One region of the Rhodoferax sp. LS1R11 genome, then DNA from elsewhere that is predicted to be linked to it. Evidence: riboswitches for the same ligand, from Rfam matches in the RefSeq annotation. Region 1 holds a riboswitch; the other holds the start of a gene.

Region 1 (8,249 bases):
GCCACGGCGACCTGGGCATGGCCGTGGCCGCGGTCAAGCATGGGGCGTGGGACTTTCTGGAGAAGCCCTTTCAAAACAACCTGCTGGTCGACAAGGTGGAAGCGGCCCGCCAGGCTGCGCTTACCCTGCAAGCCGACTCGCAGGAGCGGCTGCTGTTTCAGCAGGCCCTGGCCGGACTCAGTGTGCGCGAGCGTGAGGTGCTGGACCAGTTGCTGCAAGGCCACTACAACAAGAACATCGCCGATCACATGGGCATCACGCCGCGCACGGTGGAGTTTCACCGTGCCAATATTTTTGAAAAACTGCGGGTGAATTCGGCGGTGGAGCTGGCTCACCGCATGGGGCGTCTGGCTTGAAGACGGCTTTGGCCCACCGCCCAGGTTTCTAGCACTCCACAATATTGACGGCCAAACCGCCTCGCGCCGTCTCTTTGTATTTTGTCTTCATGTCCGCGCCGGTCTCGCGCATGGTTTTGATGACTTTGTCCAGGCTCACAAAATGGCTGCCGTCGCCGCGCAGTGCCATGCGGGCGGCGTTGATGGCTTTGACGGAGGCGATGGCGTTGCGCTCGATGCAGGGGATTTGCACCAGACCGCCCACCGGGTCGCAGGTCAGGCCCAGGTGGTGTTCCATGCCGATCTCGGCGGCATTTTCCACCTGTGCGGGTGTGCCGCCCATCACCGCGCACAAGGCGGCGGCGGCCATGGAGCAGGCCACGCCCACCTCGCCCTGGCACCCCACCTCGGCGCCGCTGATGGAGGCGTTTTCCTTGTAAAGGATGCCAATGGCTGCGGCCGTGAGCAGGAAGTCAATCACGCCTGCATCCGTGGCCCCCGGCACAAAGCGCGTGTAGTAGTGCAACACGGCGGGGATGATGCCGGCCGCGCCGTTCGTGGGGGCGGTGACCACGCGCCCACCCGCGGCGTTTTCTTCGTTCACCGCCAGTGCGTAGAGGTTCACCCAGTCCATCACCTGCAACGGGTCACGCAGGGCTTGCTCGGGGTTGGCGGTCAGCGCCTGCAACAGCGGCTTGGCGCGACGTTTGACCTTGAAGCCGCCAGGCAGCACGCCGTCGGTCGCGCAGCCACGTTTGACGCAGTCCTGCATCACCTGCCAGATGCGCAACAGGCCTGCGTCAATCTCGGCATCGCTGCGCCAATGTTGCTCGTTGCGCCGCATGATTTGCGCGATGCTCAGACCGTGTTGCGCGGTGAGCTGCAATAGCGCGTCGCCGCTGGTGTAGGGCAGCGGCAGCACCGTAGCGTCAGGTGCGATCGCCTTTTGGCGCGTGCCGTCGGCCGCCACTTCGTCACTCACGATGAAGCCGCCGCCCACCGAGTAATACACCCGCTGTTCCAGCTCCTGGCCCGCGGCGTCCAGCGCTACAAAGCGCATGCCGTTGGCATGAAAGGGGAGCGGTGCCCGCATGAAAAGCAGGTCGTCTTTCTCATGGAAGGCAATGCGGTGCGAGCCTGCCAATGCAAGTTGCTGGCTGCTGCGCACCTGCGCCAGCAGTGCGGGGATGTGGTCTACCTCCACCGTGTCGGGCTCATGGCCTGACAGGCCCAGCAGCACCGCCACATCGCTGGCGTGGCCCTTGCCGGTGGCGCCCAGTGAGCCGTGCAACCAGCAGCGCACCGTGGCCGTTTGCGCCAGCAAGCCGCTGTGCTGCAACCGCGCCACAAACTGTCGTGCCGCGCGCATGGGGCCCACGGTGTGCGAGCTGCTGGGGCCAATGCCAATCTTGAACAGGTCAAAAACAGAGACTGCCACGGGTGTTCTCCTGAAGTGCCGTCCTGAGGTCCTGCTTTAACTCGTTGCGTATTCCGTCAAAGGAACGCACGAGCAGAACAGGTTGCGGTCGCCATAGACGTTGTCCACCCGGCCTACGGGGGGCCAGTACTTGACCTGCTTGAGGGTGGCCAGCGGAAAGCCGCCCACCTCGCGGGAGTAGGGGTGGTCCCACTCGGCACCCATCAGGGACGCGGCCGTGTGTGGTGCGTGCTTGAGCGGGTTGTTGTCTTGCGGCCACTCGCCACGCTCGACCTTGGCAATCTCTTCGCGGATGGCAATCATGGCGTTGATGAAGCGGTCCAGCTCGTCCAGGGTTTCGCTCTCGGTCGGTTCGACCATCAAGGTGCCGGCCACCGGGAAGCTCAGCGTGGGGGCGTGAAAACCATAGTCCATCAACCGCTTGGCCACGTCTTCGGCCGAGATGCCGTTGGCGCCGCCACTGCTTTCCTTCAAGGGGCGCAGGTCCAGAATGCACTCGTGTGCCACATGGCCGTTGGCGCTGGCGTACAGCGTGGGGTAGTGGTCTTTCAGGCGGGCGCTGATGTAGTTGGCGCTCAAAATCGCCACCTCGGTGGCGGCTTGCAGGCCTTCAGGGCCCATCATGCGGCAATACATCCAGCTGATCGGCAGCACCGCCGCGTTGCCCAAAGGCGCGGCAGAGATGGCGCCAACGCCCTTGCTGGGCAGGCCGCCGGTCACGTGGCCTGGCAGGTAGGGCACGAGGTCAGCCACCACACACACAGGGCCCACACCGGGACCGCCGCCGCCGTGCGGAATGCAGAAGGTCTTGTGCAGGTTCAGGTGGCTCACGTCACCGCCAAACTCGCCGGGGGCGGCCACGCCGACCAGCGCGTTCATGTTGGCGCCGTCCACGTAAACGCGGCCACCGTGGGCGTGCACCATCGCGCAGAGTTCTTTCACGCTGGTTTCGAACACGCCGTGCGTGCTGGGGTAGGTGATCATCACTGCCGCCAGATGTTTGCTGTACTGCTCGCATTTGGCTTGCAGGTCCGCCATGTCCACATTGCCCTGCGCGTCGCAGGCGGTCACCACCACGTCGAGGCCTGCCATGTGGGCGCTGGCCGGGTTGGTGCCGTGCGCGCTGGCGGGAATCAGGCAGATATGGCGATGGCCCTGGCCATGGGCTTCATGAAAGGCCTTGATCACCAGCAAACCGGCATATTCGCCTTGCGAACCGGCGTTGGGCTGCAGGCTGATGCCCGCGTAACCGGTGGCCTGGCACAGCCAGGCGCGCAGCTGTTCATCAAGTTCTTTGTAGCCTTGCAACTGGTCGTGCGGCGCAAACGGGTGGATGTTGGCGAACTCGGGCCAGGTGATGGGAATCATCTCGCTGGTGGCGTTGAGCTTCATGGTGCAGCTGCCCAGCGGAATCATGCTGCGGTCCAGTGCCAGGTCTTTGTCGCTCAGGCGGCGGATGTAGCGCAACATGCCGGTTTCGCTGTGGTGTGTGTTGAACACCGGGTGCGTCAAATAGCTGCTGGTGCGGCGCAACCCGGTGGGGATCAGCGACTCAATGCCTTTGTCGAAAGCGGCCACTTCAGGCAGGGCCTGGCAGTCTTTGGCGAAAAAGCTCCAAACCTGCTCGATGTCGGCACGCGTGGTGGTCTCGTCCAGCGAGATACAGAGGTACTCTTTGAAGTAAATACGCAGGTTAGCCCCCGCCGCCTGTGCGCGGGCAGCTATTGAATTAGTAGCATCTCCGGTTTTGACCGTGAGCGTGTCAAAAGCACTGGTGTGGCTCAGCGTGCAGCCCATTTGTGTCAGGCCGCGGGCCAGGATGGCGGTGAAGGCGGCCACGCGCTGGGCGATGCGCTTCAGACCCTGCGGGCCGTGGTAGACCGCGTACATGCTGGCCACGACGGCGGGCAACACCTGTGCGGTGCAGATGTTGGAGGTGGCCTTCTCGCGGCGAATGTGTTGTTCGCGCGTTTGCAGCGCCAGCCGGTAAGTGGGGTTGCCATGCGAGTCCACGCTCACACCCACCAGACGGCCGGGCATGGAGCGTTTGAATTCATCACGGCACGCCAGGTAAGCGGCGTGTGGGCCGCCGTTGCACAGGGGCATGCCAAAGCGCTGGGTGGTGCCCACTACGATGTCGGCATTCCACTCGCCGGGCGGCACCAGCAGGGTAAGCGCCAGCAGGTCGGCGGCCACGATGAAAGCGGCCTGTTTGGCGTGGACCGTTGCCACATCAGCACGCAGGTCGTCAACTCGCCCGCTGGTGGACGGGTATTGCGCCAGCACCGCAAAGTAATCGCGGTTGGCCAGCAGGTCATTCCACTCGGGGCCCGACATAGCGATGAGTACTTCAATGCCCAAGGGCGCGGCGCGGGTCTGAATGACCTCAATCGTTTGCGGATGGCAGTCGCCGGCCACGATGAAGGTCTTGCTTTTGCTCTTGACGCTGCGCTTGGCCAGCGTCATGGCTTCGGCGGCGGCCGTGGCTTCGTCCAGCATCGAGGCATTGGCCATGGGCATGCCGGTCAGGTCGGTGATCATGGTCTGGAAGTTCACCAACGCCTCCATGCGGCCCTGGCTGATCTCGGCCTGGTAGGGCGTGTAAGCGGTGTACCAGGCCGGGTTTTCCAGAATGTTGCGCAGAATCACGCCGGGCGTGTGGGTGTCGTAATAGCCCTGGCCGATGTAGTTTTTGAAAATTTTGTTCTTCGATGCAATCGCCTTCAGTTCGGCCAGCGCTGCGGCCTCGGTGATGGCCGCAGGAATGGCCATCTGGCTGTGGCGCGCAATCGAGCGCGGCACGATGCCGTCAATCAGCTCGCGCCGTGAGCTTGACCCCACGACCTGCAGCATCAAGACCTCATCGGCTTCGTCCACGCCAATGTGGCGGGCCAAAAATTCAGAAGCGTTTTCCAGCTCGCTCAAGGGTTTGGCGGATTGCATCAACATGAAAATTTCCTAAATCAGGCGTTGGCAGAAAAACTGGTGTAGCCGGTTTCGTCCATCAGGGCGTCCAGCTCGGCGGGGTTGGCCAGTTTGACCTTGAAGAACCAGCCCGCGCCCAGCGGGTCGGAGTTGGCCAGGGCCGGGTCGGCGCGCAGGGCCTCGTTCACCTCGGTGATTTCACCGGTCACGGGCATGTACACGTCGGCCGCAGCTTTCACCGACTCCACCACACCGGCGATGTCCTTGGCGGCAAAGGTGGCGCCCACTTCGGGCAGGTCCACAAACACCACATCGCCGAGGGCGTCTTGCGCGTGGTGGGTGATGCCCACGGTGGCGGTGTCGCCATCAATCTTGAGCCATTCGTGGTCGGGGGTGTACTTGATCGTCATGGGGTTCTCCAAAAATGAGATGTCAAAGAAATTTAAAACTTAACCGCGGTAATACCGTGTGGGTACAAACGGCATGGCGACCACTTCCATGGGCACCGGTTTGCCACGCACGATGGCGTTGATTTTCACACCCGGCACGGCGAACTCGGACGCCACGTAGCCCATGGCCACCGGCTTGTCGATGGTGGGCCCCAGCAGGCCGCTGGTGACTTCGCCAATCTTGTTGCCTTGGGTGTCTTGCAGCTCGGTGTGGTCGCGCACAGGAATGCGCTCCAGTGCCATCAGGCCCACACGCTTTTTAGTGCCTTTTAGGCCTGTAGCCCCCGTACTATCTACGAGAGCTGCTAGTATTTTTGTAGCGCCCGGGAAGCCGCCTGCGCGGGCGCCACCGGTGCGGCGCATCTTCTGCATGGCCCAGTTCAGGCTGGCTTCCACGGGGGTGGTGGTGGTGTCGATGTCATTGCCGTACAGGCACAGACCCGCCTCCAGGCGCAACGAGTTGCGGGCACCCAGACCCACCGGTTTGACTTCGGCTTGTGCCAGCAGGGCGCGGGCCAGCGCGTCGGCGTGGTCGTTGTGGACGGAAATCTCAAACCCGTCTTCGCCGGTGTAGCCGCTGCGCGTCAAAAATACGTCAAATTTCTGCGTGCCGGTGTCTACCGCGAAGTTGCCTCCGGTCATGAACACCAGCTTCTCCACGCCGGGCGCCAGGCGCGAGAGGGCTGTTACCGCCTGCGGGCCTTGCAGCGCCAGCAGCGCCATCTCCGGCATCGGAATGACCTGGCAGCGCGTGCCGATGTGGGCCTGAATGTGGGCGATGTCACCCACCTTGCAGGCGCCGTTGACGATGACAAAAATCTCGTTGTTGCCCCGGTTGAAGAACATCAGGTCGTCGATGATGCCGCCGTCCTCATTGAGCAGCAGACCATAGCGCTGCTTGCCCACCGCCAGGTCGATCACGTCCACGGGCATCAGGCTTTCCAGGGCGGCTGCAGCGTCGGGCCCGACCAGACGCAACTGGCCCATGTGGGAGACGTCAAACAGACCGGCGGCAGTGCGCGTGTGGTGGTGTTCGGCCATCAGGCCGCTGGGGTATTGCACCGGCATGGCGTAACCGGCAAACGGCACCATGCGGGCGCCCAGCTCCAGGTGCAAGGCGTTGAGGGGTGTGGTCAACAGGGCGGAAGCAGGGGGCGCGGAGGTCTGGGACATGGCGGTTTCTCGGAGGGCAAGTCAAAAACTCGGCGCCCGCAAGCTGCGTACGCCAAGTGCTGCCCCCGCTGTCCGCTTTACCTGAGAGATTCGCCGGGCCTGCGTGCACCTGTTGCCAGGCAAAAGGTGCGCAGACTGCGGGTTGCTCCTTCGGTGGGCTGCTGGCCATGTGTGGGCAAGCAACCTCTCTCCAGTGGGGTTTCGTCAAAGGCCCTTCGGCCATTCAACGTTGGTCAGTCCTTTTGCCTGAGCGTTCAGACTGCTGCAATCAGCGGTCCTGCGCCTTCGGCGGTCTTCTCGGGGAAAACTCTCTCCTGACCGGATGGGATTCTAAACGAGGTGGGCGGAGGGGGTAAGACAGGCTCTCTTGTTCGCTCGGACTTACTTCAATAGCAACCAGCCACCCAACCATGGTGAGCTTAAGGCAGCGAATCCCATGACATTGAGTAAAACAGTGCCCCAAAATGCCGAGCGAAACGATGCCTTGGTGGATTTGTGACGCAAAAACTGTTGCGCAATGATTCCACCGGGCCAACCTCCGATAAGGCCCAGCATCAACAGCGAACTCTCTTTCGTTCGCCATCGGCCTGTTGCCGCGGCTGACTTGTCGGCGGCGTATGCAATAAAGCAAGCGACACTGAGGAGCAGATACGCGGTCGCGACCATACGCGGTATTGGCCAGAAAACAGCCAAAACCAAATAGAAAGCCATGAAGGCCGGAACGGCAAATAGCGTAGCACCGCCCCATTCGGCCGTTCTATTTCGGACGCGAGGTCGAATGGCCTGACTCGCACTTTGAAGTTGAACATTCTTTGCGCGCTTTTTGCCTTCGCGGTTGAGTTCAACCTCAAATGTCACGCGTTGATTCAACGAGGGACGACCCGCACGAGCCGGGAGGGCTGTGGTGTGTAGAAATATTTCCTGTCCGCCTTGGGCGGTTTCGATGAAGCCGAATGCACGGTCTTCGTTCCAGGATTTGACAATACCTTCGAATCGCATATAAATTAAAAGTGATGTGTGACACACAAATTTTAAGAGGCGAAACTGTATGAGTCGCTCTACATAGACATTCCAGAATGTCTTGGAAATCCATCAAACAGAAAACAAAACGGGGCCAAATGGCCCCGTTTTATTTACCAGTAATCTCGCGTCACATCCCCGCGTAATTCGGCCCCCCGCCGCCCTCCGGCGTCACCCACACAATGTTCTGCGTCGGGTCCTTGATGTCGCAGGTCTTGCAGTGCACACAGTTCTGCGCGTTGATCTGCAGGCGGTCCGTGTTGTCGTCGTTCTTCACGAACTCGTACACGCCCGCCGGGCAGTAGCGGGCTTCCGGGCCGGCATATTTGGCTAGGTTGATCGACACGGGAACCGATGCATCTTTCAGCGTCAAATGCGAAGGCTGCTGTTCTTCATGGTTGGTGTTGCTGATGAACACGCTGGAGAGGCGGTCAAAGGTGAGTTTGCCGTCCGGCTTGGGATAAATGATGGGTTTGCACTCGGCTGCGGGCTTCAGGTAGGCGTGGTCCGGCTTGTCGCGGCGAATCGTCCAGGGGATGTTGCCGCGCAGGACGAATTGCTCAAACCCGTTCATGAGGGTGCCCACGGTCAGGCCGTGCTTGAACCAGTTTTTGAAGTTGCGGTCTTTGTTGAGCTCGGTGTGCAGCCAGCTCTTCTCGAACGCTTCGGGGTAGGCACTCAGTTCGTCGTGCTGGCGTCCTGCGACCACGGCGTCATAGGCCGCTTCAGCGGCCAGCATGCCGGTCTTGATGGCAGCGTGGCTGCCTTTGATGCGTCCCACGTTCAGGTAACCCGCATTGCAGCCGATCAGGCAGCCACCGGGGAATACGGTCTTGGGCAGGGCATTGATGCCACTGGCATTGATGGCGCGTGCGCCATAGGACAGGCGCTTGGCTGTGACTTCGCCTT
Region 2 (8,249 bases), on a different contig from region 1:
ACCCAACTGGTTCGCCACCGCGCCAGTGGGCGCCGTGAACAAGGCACTGGCCAAAGCCGGTTGGGCCGTGAAAGATGTGGACCTGTGGGAAGTCAACGAAGCCTTTGCCGTGGTGCCGATGGCGCTGATGCATGACCTGAACCTGAGCCATGACATCGTGAACGTGAACGGCGGCGCCTGCGCGCTGGGCCACCCGATTGGCGCGTCCGGCGCCCGCATCATGGTCACCCTGATGTACGCGCTGCAGGCCCGTGGCCTCAAAAAAGGCGTCGCCACCCTGTGCATTGGCGGGGGCGAAGGCACGGCTGTGGCGCTGGAAATGCTATAAATTAGATAGCTGCTAGCGCACGTTGTATCTGGGCTAGCGCCCGATTTCTTATAAATTTTGAACGGATGCCCTCGGGCCTGACCCATGTTGCTGACCCCAGACCAGGAAATGATCCGCGACGCCGTGCGCGATTTTGCCCAAGCGGAGTTGTGGCCGAACGCCGCGAAGTGGGACAAGGAACATCATTTTCCCAAGGCGGCCCACCAGGGCCTGGCCCAGTTGGGCGCCTACGGCATTTGCGTGCCCGAGGAGTTCGGTGGCGCCAACATGGACTACCTGACGGTGGCCCTGGTGCTGGAGGAAATCGCCGCCGGTGACGGCGGCACCAGTACCGCCATCAGCGTGACCAACTGCCCGGTCAACGCCATCCTGATGCGTTATGGCAACGCAGCGCAGAAGAAGCAGTGGCTGACCCCGCTGGCCCAGGGCCAGATGCTGGGCGCCTTCTGCCTGACCGAGCCGCATGTGGGCTCCGATGCCTCCAGCCTGCGCACCACGGCGGTCAAGGACGGTGACGAATACGTCATCAACGGCGTCAAGCAGTTCATCACCAGCGGCAAAAATGGCGATGTAGCCATCGTCATTGCCGTGACCGACAAGGGCGCGGGCAAGAAGGGCATGAGTGCTTTTCTGGTGCCCACCCACGCGCCGGGCTACGTGGTGGCGCGGCTGGAAGACAAGCTCGGCCAGCACAGCAGCGACACCGCGCAGATCAATTTTGACAACTGCCGCATCCCCGCCGAAAACCTGATTGGGGCGGAAGGCGAGGGGTACCGAATCGCGCTGGGTGCCTTGGAGGGCGGGCGCATCGGCATTGCCGCGCAAAGTGTGGGCATGGCGCGCAGCGCCTTTGAGGTGGCGCTGGCCTACGCCAAGGAGCGCCAGAGCTTTGGCACGGCCATCTTCAACCACCAGGCGGTCGGTTTCAGGTTGGCCGACTGCGCGACGCAGTTGGAAGCGGCGCGCCAGCTCATCTGGCACGCCGCCGCGCTGCGGGACGCGGGGCGTCCGTGCCTCAAAGAAGCCGCCATGGCCAAGCTGTTTGCCAGCGAGATAGCCGAGAAGGTTTGCAGCGTCGCCATCCAGACGCTGGGCGGCTACGGCTACGTGAGCGACTTTCCGGTCGAGCGCATTTACCGCGACGTGCGCGTGTGCCAGATTTACGAAGGCACCAGCGACGTGCAGAAAATCATCATCCAGCGCGCGCTGGCCTGACCCGCCTGCCGGTGACTCAGGCCGAGACCGGCGTGCGGCCGGGCAGGGAGGCGGGCAGTGCCTTGGCGCCCAGGCTGTTGTCCACCAGGTTGCCAATCATGTCGGCCGTCATGGCCGAGAGTGTCCAGCCCAGATGGCCGTGGCCGGTGTTGTAAAACACACAGGGCGAACGGCCCCGCCCCACGCGCGGCAGCATGTTGGGCATCATGGGGCGCAGACCGGCCCAGGGCACCACACTGTCGGTGCGTACCCCCGGAAAACATTGCTGCACCCATTCCACCAGCGGGCGAATGCGGTCGGCGCGAATGTCGCGGTTCATGCCGTTGAACTCGGCCGTGCCCGCCACGCGCAGGCGGTCCTGCCCCAGGCGGCTGGTCACCAGCTTGGTGGCGTCGTCCAGCAAACTCACCATCGGGGCCGAGGTCTGGCTTTGCGCGTCCAGCAGATTGACGGTGATGGAATAACCCTTGACCGGGTAGATGTTGACCCGGTCGCCCAGTTGCGCGGCCAACGCGCGGCTGGCCGTGCCTGCGCACACCACCACGCCGTCAAACACCAGCGTGTCGGCGTGGGCGCCGTCCCCGGTGGTCAGGGTGACCTGCTTGCCATCGCTGCGCACCGAGCGGATGTCCTGGCCATACAGCGTGCGCACACCCAGCCGCTCTGCCGCAGCGGCCAGCCCGGCGGTGAATTTGTGAATATCACCCGTGGAGTCGCTGGGCGTGAAATAGCCACCGTAGTACTCGCCAGCCAGTGTGGGTTCAATGGCGCGCATTTCGGCAGGCGTGACCGCCTGGCGTTGCAGGCCGCCTTTGGCCAGCATCTGCGACACCTTGCCCGCGTGGTCAAAGCCGGCCTTGTCGCGGTAGATGTGCAGAATGCCTTCGCGTTGGTGGTCAAAGTCGATGCCTTCCTGTGCCGCCCAGGCAAACAGGTGATCGCGCGCCGCCATCGACAGGCGCACCGTCTCGATGGTGTTTTTCTCGTAGTGCGGCATGGCGGCAATGAACTCGGCAAACCACGATATCTTGTGCCAGCTGGGCTTGGGGTTCACCAGCAGGGGCGCGTCATGGGTGAGCATCCACTTGAGGCCTTTGACAATCGTGGACCAGTGGTTCCAGACCTCGGCGTTGGAGGCCGAGAGTTGTCCGCCGTTGGCAAATGAGGTTTCCATCGCGGCATAGCGGTGTTTCTCAAACAGGGTGACCGTAAAACCACGCCTGGCCAACGCATACGCGGTGGTGATGCCCGTGATGCCACCGCCGATAACAGCTATTTTTTTCATGAGGAAGATCCAAAAAAGAGTCGGGGGTTGGGACGGCGTCGGACATTCGACACCGTCGCCCCCTCTGTTTTGGACCTGAGAGATTCACACCCCGTCCGTGGACGGTGGGCGCTTGCTCCTGCGGTGGACCGGAAGACTAGCTCCGGTCACTCTTCAGAGTGTTTGCTGAACTGATACCGGTTCTTGTGCCTGAGAGATTCCGGGGCGGTTGCTCCTTCGGCGCTTGTATGCAGGGAGACTGCTTCAAGACTCTCCCGATATCATGGACGGGATTATGTCACTGCGGCGGTGGCCCTCGCTGGTCAGCCCATTTTTTCCATCGCGACAACCAGGAGCACCCCATGCCCATCACCAAAGGCTACCAGCAACTCGTCGATGAGGCCATGGCCCAGGTCACGACCTATTCGGTGCCCGAGGTTCAGGCCCGCCTGAACGACCCCAGGACGCAGATCGTGGATATCCGTGACATCCGTGAACTGGCCGAGGGCACCGTGGTGGGCGCTTTTCATGCGCCGCGCGGCATGCTCGAATTCTGGGTGGACCCGGCCTCGCCGTACCACAAGCCCTTGTTCGCCGACGAGTCCAAAGAGTTCATCCTGTTCTGCGGCGCGGGCTGGCGCAGCGCTCTGGCGACCAAAGCCTTGCAGGACATGGGCATGACCAACGTGGCGCACGTTGACGGTGGGTATGCCGAGTGGGTCAAACAGGGCGCCCCCACCGAAACGCTTGAAGCCCAAAAGGCCCGGCGCCAAACCAAACCCTGAGGCGGGGCGGGCCATGGGAATTGACGTGTTGATGCGTCCGGTGCGCTGCGGCATGGCGGCGGCAGCGGTCGCCCTGCTCGGGGCGTGTTCCAGTTTGCACCCCTGGCAAAACCTGCCGATGCAGCCGCAGGCGCGTGCGTTGCCAGCCGCGCCGCCGGATGCCCCGGCGGCCGACGAGCGCTCGATGGTGATGGTGGTCACCATGTCGGGCGGCGGTGCGCGTGCTGCGGCGTTTGGCTACGGCGTGCTCGATGCCTTGCGCCAGACGCGGGTACGCTGGCATGAGCGCGAATTTGCGCTGCTCGACGAGCTGGACGTCATCAGTGGCGTCTCGGGCGGCAGCATCATTGCGGCCTACTACGCGGCTTTTGGCGAGAAGACCTTCTCGACTTTCGAGTCTGCCTACCTGCGGCAAAACTTCCAGAACACGCTCATCAACGACATGCTGCACCCTGGCCGCCTGCATGACCTGTCGTCGCCCTGGTTTGGCCGCAGCAACCTGCTCGCGCAGCGGCTGGACGCGCTGTATGAAGGCAAGACCTTCGGTGATCTGGGCACCCGCGCCGGCCAGCCGCGCCTGCTGATTTCGGCCACCGACCTGTCGCTGGGCTCCAGCTTTGAGTTCACCTGGAACCAGTTTGCGCTGATTTGCTCGGACCTGGCCAGTGTGCCGCTGTCGTTTGCCGTGGCCGCTTCGTCCGCGGTGCCGATCGCGCTGAGCCCGATGACCCTGAAAAACCACAACGCCAACTGCCCGAGCCCTCCGCGGGAGGTTGCCGGTTCGTCCACCAGCGACTACCGCGTGCGCTTGCTCAAAGACAACCAGCGCACCTACCTGGATGCCAAAGTCCGCCCCTACATCCACCTGGTGGATGGTGGCCTGGCCGACAACCTGGGCCTGCGCAGCCTGCTGGACCGCTCGCTGGCCGACGGCGGCATCCGCGACAGCGTGCGGCGCTCGTCCAAAATCGCCATCGAAAAGCTGGTGATCATTGCGGTGAATGCCGAGCGCGACCCGTCCGAGCGCATTGATGACAGCGACACCGTGCCCCGCACCTCGCAGGTGGTGGATGCGCTGCTGTTTGGCTCCGGCGCGCGGGCCACACAGGAAACGCTGGGTCTGCTGAGCGACACCGCTCAAGCGTGGCGGCGTGAACTGCGCCGCGCCACGGCCGACGGCGCCGATTCGTTTGCGCCGGAGGCCCAGATTCATGTGGTCAACGTCAACCTGCGGGATGCGCCCGAGCCGCTGGGGCGCCGCGGGCTGCTCCAGATTCCCACGGCGTTCTCCATTCCGGGTGCGGACGTGAGCCGTCTGATTGAGGCGGGGAGCAACATCCTGCAGCAGTCCCCCGAATTCAAGGCACTGGTGCAGTCCCTGGGCGGCGAGCGACCAGCACCCTGAAGTCATTTGTCCAATATTTTTAACAAAAACGGGCTGTAGCCCATATGGAACTTGCGGAGCATGCTATGAAATTTGAAGCAATCCTGTTTGACTGTGATGGCGTGCTGGTGGACAGCGAGCCCATTGTCAATGCCGTCCTGCGTGACATGCTGGAGGAGCGCGGCTGGGCCATGACAGCGCCGGAGTGCATGCGCTTCTTTGTCGGCAAGTCGGTGCGTGACGAGCGCGTGGCGATTGAAGCGCACACCGGCCAGCCGCTCACCGACGCGTGGATGCAGCTCTTTTACACCCGCCGCAACCATGAGTTAACGCAGCGCCTGGAGATCATCGCGGGCGCCGACGCGGCCGTGCAGGCGGCGCACCGCCACACCGGCCAGCGCATTGCCTGCGCCTCGGGGGCGGACCGGTTCAAGGTGGAAATGCAGCTGACCCAGGTGGGTTTGATGGCGTTCTTCACCGGTCGGGTGTTCAGCGGCCACGAGATGCCACGCTCCAAACCTGCGCCCGACGTCTACCTGGCCGCCGCGCGTCACCTGAATGCGCCAGGCCACCAGTGCCTGGTGATCGAGGACACCACGGTGGGCACCACGGCCGGCGTGGCGGCGGGCGCCACGGTGTGGGCGTACTGCCCGATTCCGGCGAATGGGCCTGCGCTGTTGGCGGCCGGCGCGGCTCAATTGTTCGGCCATATGGGTGACTTGCCTGCCTTGCTGGCCGCTCTTTGACCGAGTGCCTGTTTGGCAGGCACCGTGTTGCAGCCCGCGCCAGATCAGGCTTTGGCGGGTTGTCCCGGCGCTGGTACACAAACTTATCCACAGAAGCTGTGCATGAGAAAAGAAATGCTTTCATCACTGCGCCATGGGGCCAGGCAGCTTCTTTGTATTTTCAAATTGGTTTGAAAAAATAGGTCTTGGGCCCGGTTTCAAGCGAACTTTCTGTTATGTAAATAGAGCTTGAAAGCACTTGTTTTGTGACTTATACCTGCTGCCTATTTAGTAGGCACTGCGTTGAAAGCACTGCCAGATGGGGAATTGGCTTGTTTTCCCTGCGGTGCTCCACAAAGTTATCCACAAAACATGTGCATGAACTTTTTTTCAACTCATTTGCCCTCGCCATGGACCCCTGCCTGTTTCGCAGGCACCGTGCTGCAGGCCGCGCCAGACAAGGCTTTGGCACGGTTGTTCCGGGGCTGCTGCACAAAGTTATCCACAAAATTTGTGCAGTGTCGGGTGGGCGAGTTGTGCTAGGGCGCGGGAGGGAAATGACTCAACCCAAGCGCCGGAACTCCGCCGGAGACTTTCCTGTCCAGCTCTTGAACGCCCGGATAAAACTTTTTTCATTCTGAAACCCCGCCGCCTGCGCCACTTGTTTGACCGGCCGTGCGGTACGCAGCAGCAACTCGCGCGCACGGCTCTGGCGCACGTCGTCTTTCAGCGCCTGCAGGGAGGCGCCTTCGTCTTTCAACTGGCGGTGCAGGGTGCGGGGCGACACATGCAGCAGGGTGGCCAGGTCGTCGGCGCTGTGGGTGTCCGCCGGGTGGGCCACCAGCGCCTGGCGCACGCGCTGCACCAGCAGGCGGTCGCGCCGGTACTGGCGCACGGTCAACGGCAGGGCGCGTTGCAGCATCTGCTGCAACGCGTGTTCGTCGCGCCGCAGTGGCAAGGCCAGGTAGCGCGCATCGAAGCAGATGCCTGCCGGTGAGGTGTCAAACGCGGTGGGGCTGGAGAACAGCACGCCGTACACCTCGGCGTGGGGCGGTGCGGCATACGGAAACTGCGCGCTTTTCAGCGGGATGCGTGAGTCAATCAGCCAGCAGGCCACGCCATGGACGTTGCGCAGCACCGAGACCAGGCAAAACTCGCGCAGGGTGCCCAAGTCGCGGTGCTCGGTGATGGCCAGCCTGGCCTGGTCGCCGGTCACGCTGAGTTGGCAGGTGATGTCGTCGGCAATCAGCCGGTGGTGGCGGCACCAGCGTTGCAGCGCCACGCCCAGCGTGGGCGCGCTGATGGAGGCGCGCACCAGCATGCCGTAGCTGCCCCAGGGCAGGCGGCGGCTGAACCAGCCCAGCGCCTCGTCGTCCAACTCCTGCATGGCGGCACCGGAGATGCGTTCCATTTGCGCGGCGGTGATGCGCGATGCCGGATTCATCAGGCTGGGTGGCGTGATTTGTGCCAGCGCGAGGGCCTGTTCAGGGCTTTTTCCCTGACGTGCATAGGCCTCCATAATGGCGCCCACAAATGCAATGGGTGTCGCGGCAATGCCCGTTGGGTCACGGATGGTCGTGTTGAGGGAGGCAGGTGTGGACGTTGGCATGGCTCAGAGTATCTTTCCATATGGCACGATTTGCAACCTGTGAGGCATCCGGAAATTCCCTGGCGCTTCTATGCTTCGGGGTACACAATGGCGCACCAACCCGCTGCCGTTATTGAACTTCAGAGAGAACCCCATGTCCGTTCTTGATACCAAACTCAACGCCCGCTCTGCCGATTTCCAGGCCAATGCCACCGCCATGCAGGCGCTGGTAGATGACCTCAACGTCCAGATTGCCAAGGTGGCCTTGGGTGGCGGCGACGCCGCCCGCGCCAAGCACACCGGTCGCGGCAAGCTGTTGCCGCGGGACCGGGTGCAGATGCTGCTGGACCCCGGCACGCCGTTTCTGGAGCTGTCGCCGTTGGCTGCCATGGGCATGTACCCCGACCGTGATGGCTCCGACAGCGCGCCCTGCGCGGGTGTCATTGTGGGCATTGGCCGGGTGAGCGGCGTGGACTGCATGATTGTGTGCAACGACGCCACGGTCAAAGGCGGCACTTACTACCCGCTCACGGTCAAGAAGCACTTGCGGGCGCAAGAGGTGGCGCAGCAAAACCGCCTGCCCTGTATCTACCTGGTGGACTCGGGCGGTGCCAATTTGCCGAACCAGGACGAGGTGTTTCCGGACCGCGACCATTTCGGACGCATCTTCTTCAACCAGGCCACCATGAGTGCCGAGGGCATCTCGCAGATTGCCGTGGTGATGGGCAGTTGCACGGCCGGTGGTGCCTACGTGCCCGCCATGAGCGATGAGACCATCATCGTCAAGAACCAGGGCACGATTTTTCTGGGCGGTCCGCCGCTGGTGAAGGCCGCCACGGGGGAGGTGGTCACGGCCGAAGACCTGGGCGGTGGTGATGTGCACACGCGCCTGTCCGGCGTGGCCGATCACCTGGCGCAGAGCGACCTGCACGCCTTGGCGCTGGCGCGGCAAGCAGTGTC

The links. Region 1 has a riboswitch for glycine ahead of gcvT (glycine cleavage system aminomethyltransferase GcvT). Riboswitches for the same ligand answer to the same signal wherever they lie in the genome.
Region 2: another riboswitch for glycine. It lies ahead of AC097N_RS11705 (D-amino acid dehydrogenase); the one in region 1 lies ahead of gcvT (glycine cleavage system aminomethyltransferase GcvT).

The regions. Positions count from the first base shown of each region.
Region 1 is NZ_JBWMAW010000004.1:278,400-286,648, reverse strand. It holds gene AC097N_RS07985 (response regulator transcription factor) at 1-356, shown strand, start outside; gene AC097N_RS07980 (L-serine ammonia-lyase) at 385-1,773, opposite strand; gene gcvP (aminomethyl-transferring glycine dehydrogenase) at 1,810-4,722, opposite strand; gene gcvH (glycine cleavage system protein GcvH) at 4,737-5,108, opposite strand; gene gcvT (glycine cleavage system aminomethyltransferase GcvT) at 5,148-6,320, opposite strand; glycine riboswitch at 6,379-6,524, opposite strand; glycine riboswitch at 6,545-6,647, opposite strand; gene AC097N_RS07960 (DUF1294 domain-containing protein) at 6,702-7,319, opposite strand; gene AC097N_RS07955 (electron transfer flavoprotein-ubiquinone oxidoreductase) at 7,471-8,249, opposite strand, start outside.
Region 2 is NZ_JBWMAW010000008.1:148,386-156,634, reverse strand. It holds gene AC097N_RS11715 (acetyl-CoA C-acyltransferase) at 1-328, shown strand, start outside; gene AC097N_RS11710 (acyl-CoA dehydrogenase family protein) at 413-1,543, shown strand; gene AC097N_RS11705 (D-amino acid dehydrogenase) at 1,560-2,828, opposite strand; glycine riboswitch at 2,883-2,995, opposite strand; glycine riboswitch at 2,996-3,095, opposite strand; gene AC097N_RS11700 (rhodanese-like domain-containing protein) at 3,170-3,592, shown strand; gene AC097N_RS11695 (patatin-like phospholipase family protein) at 3,606-4,997, shown strand; gene AC097N_RS11690 (HAD family hydrolase) at 5,063-5,722, shown strand; gene AC097N_RS11685 (AraC family transcriptional regulator ligand-binding domain-containing protein) at 6,264-7,310, opposite strand; gene AC097N_RS11680 (carboxyl transferase domain-containing protein) at 7,444-8,249, shown strand, end outside.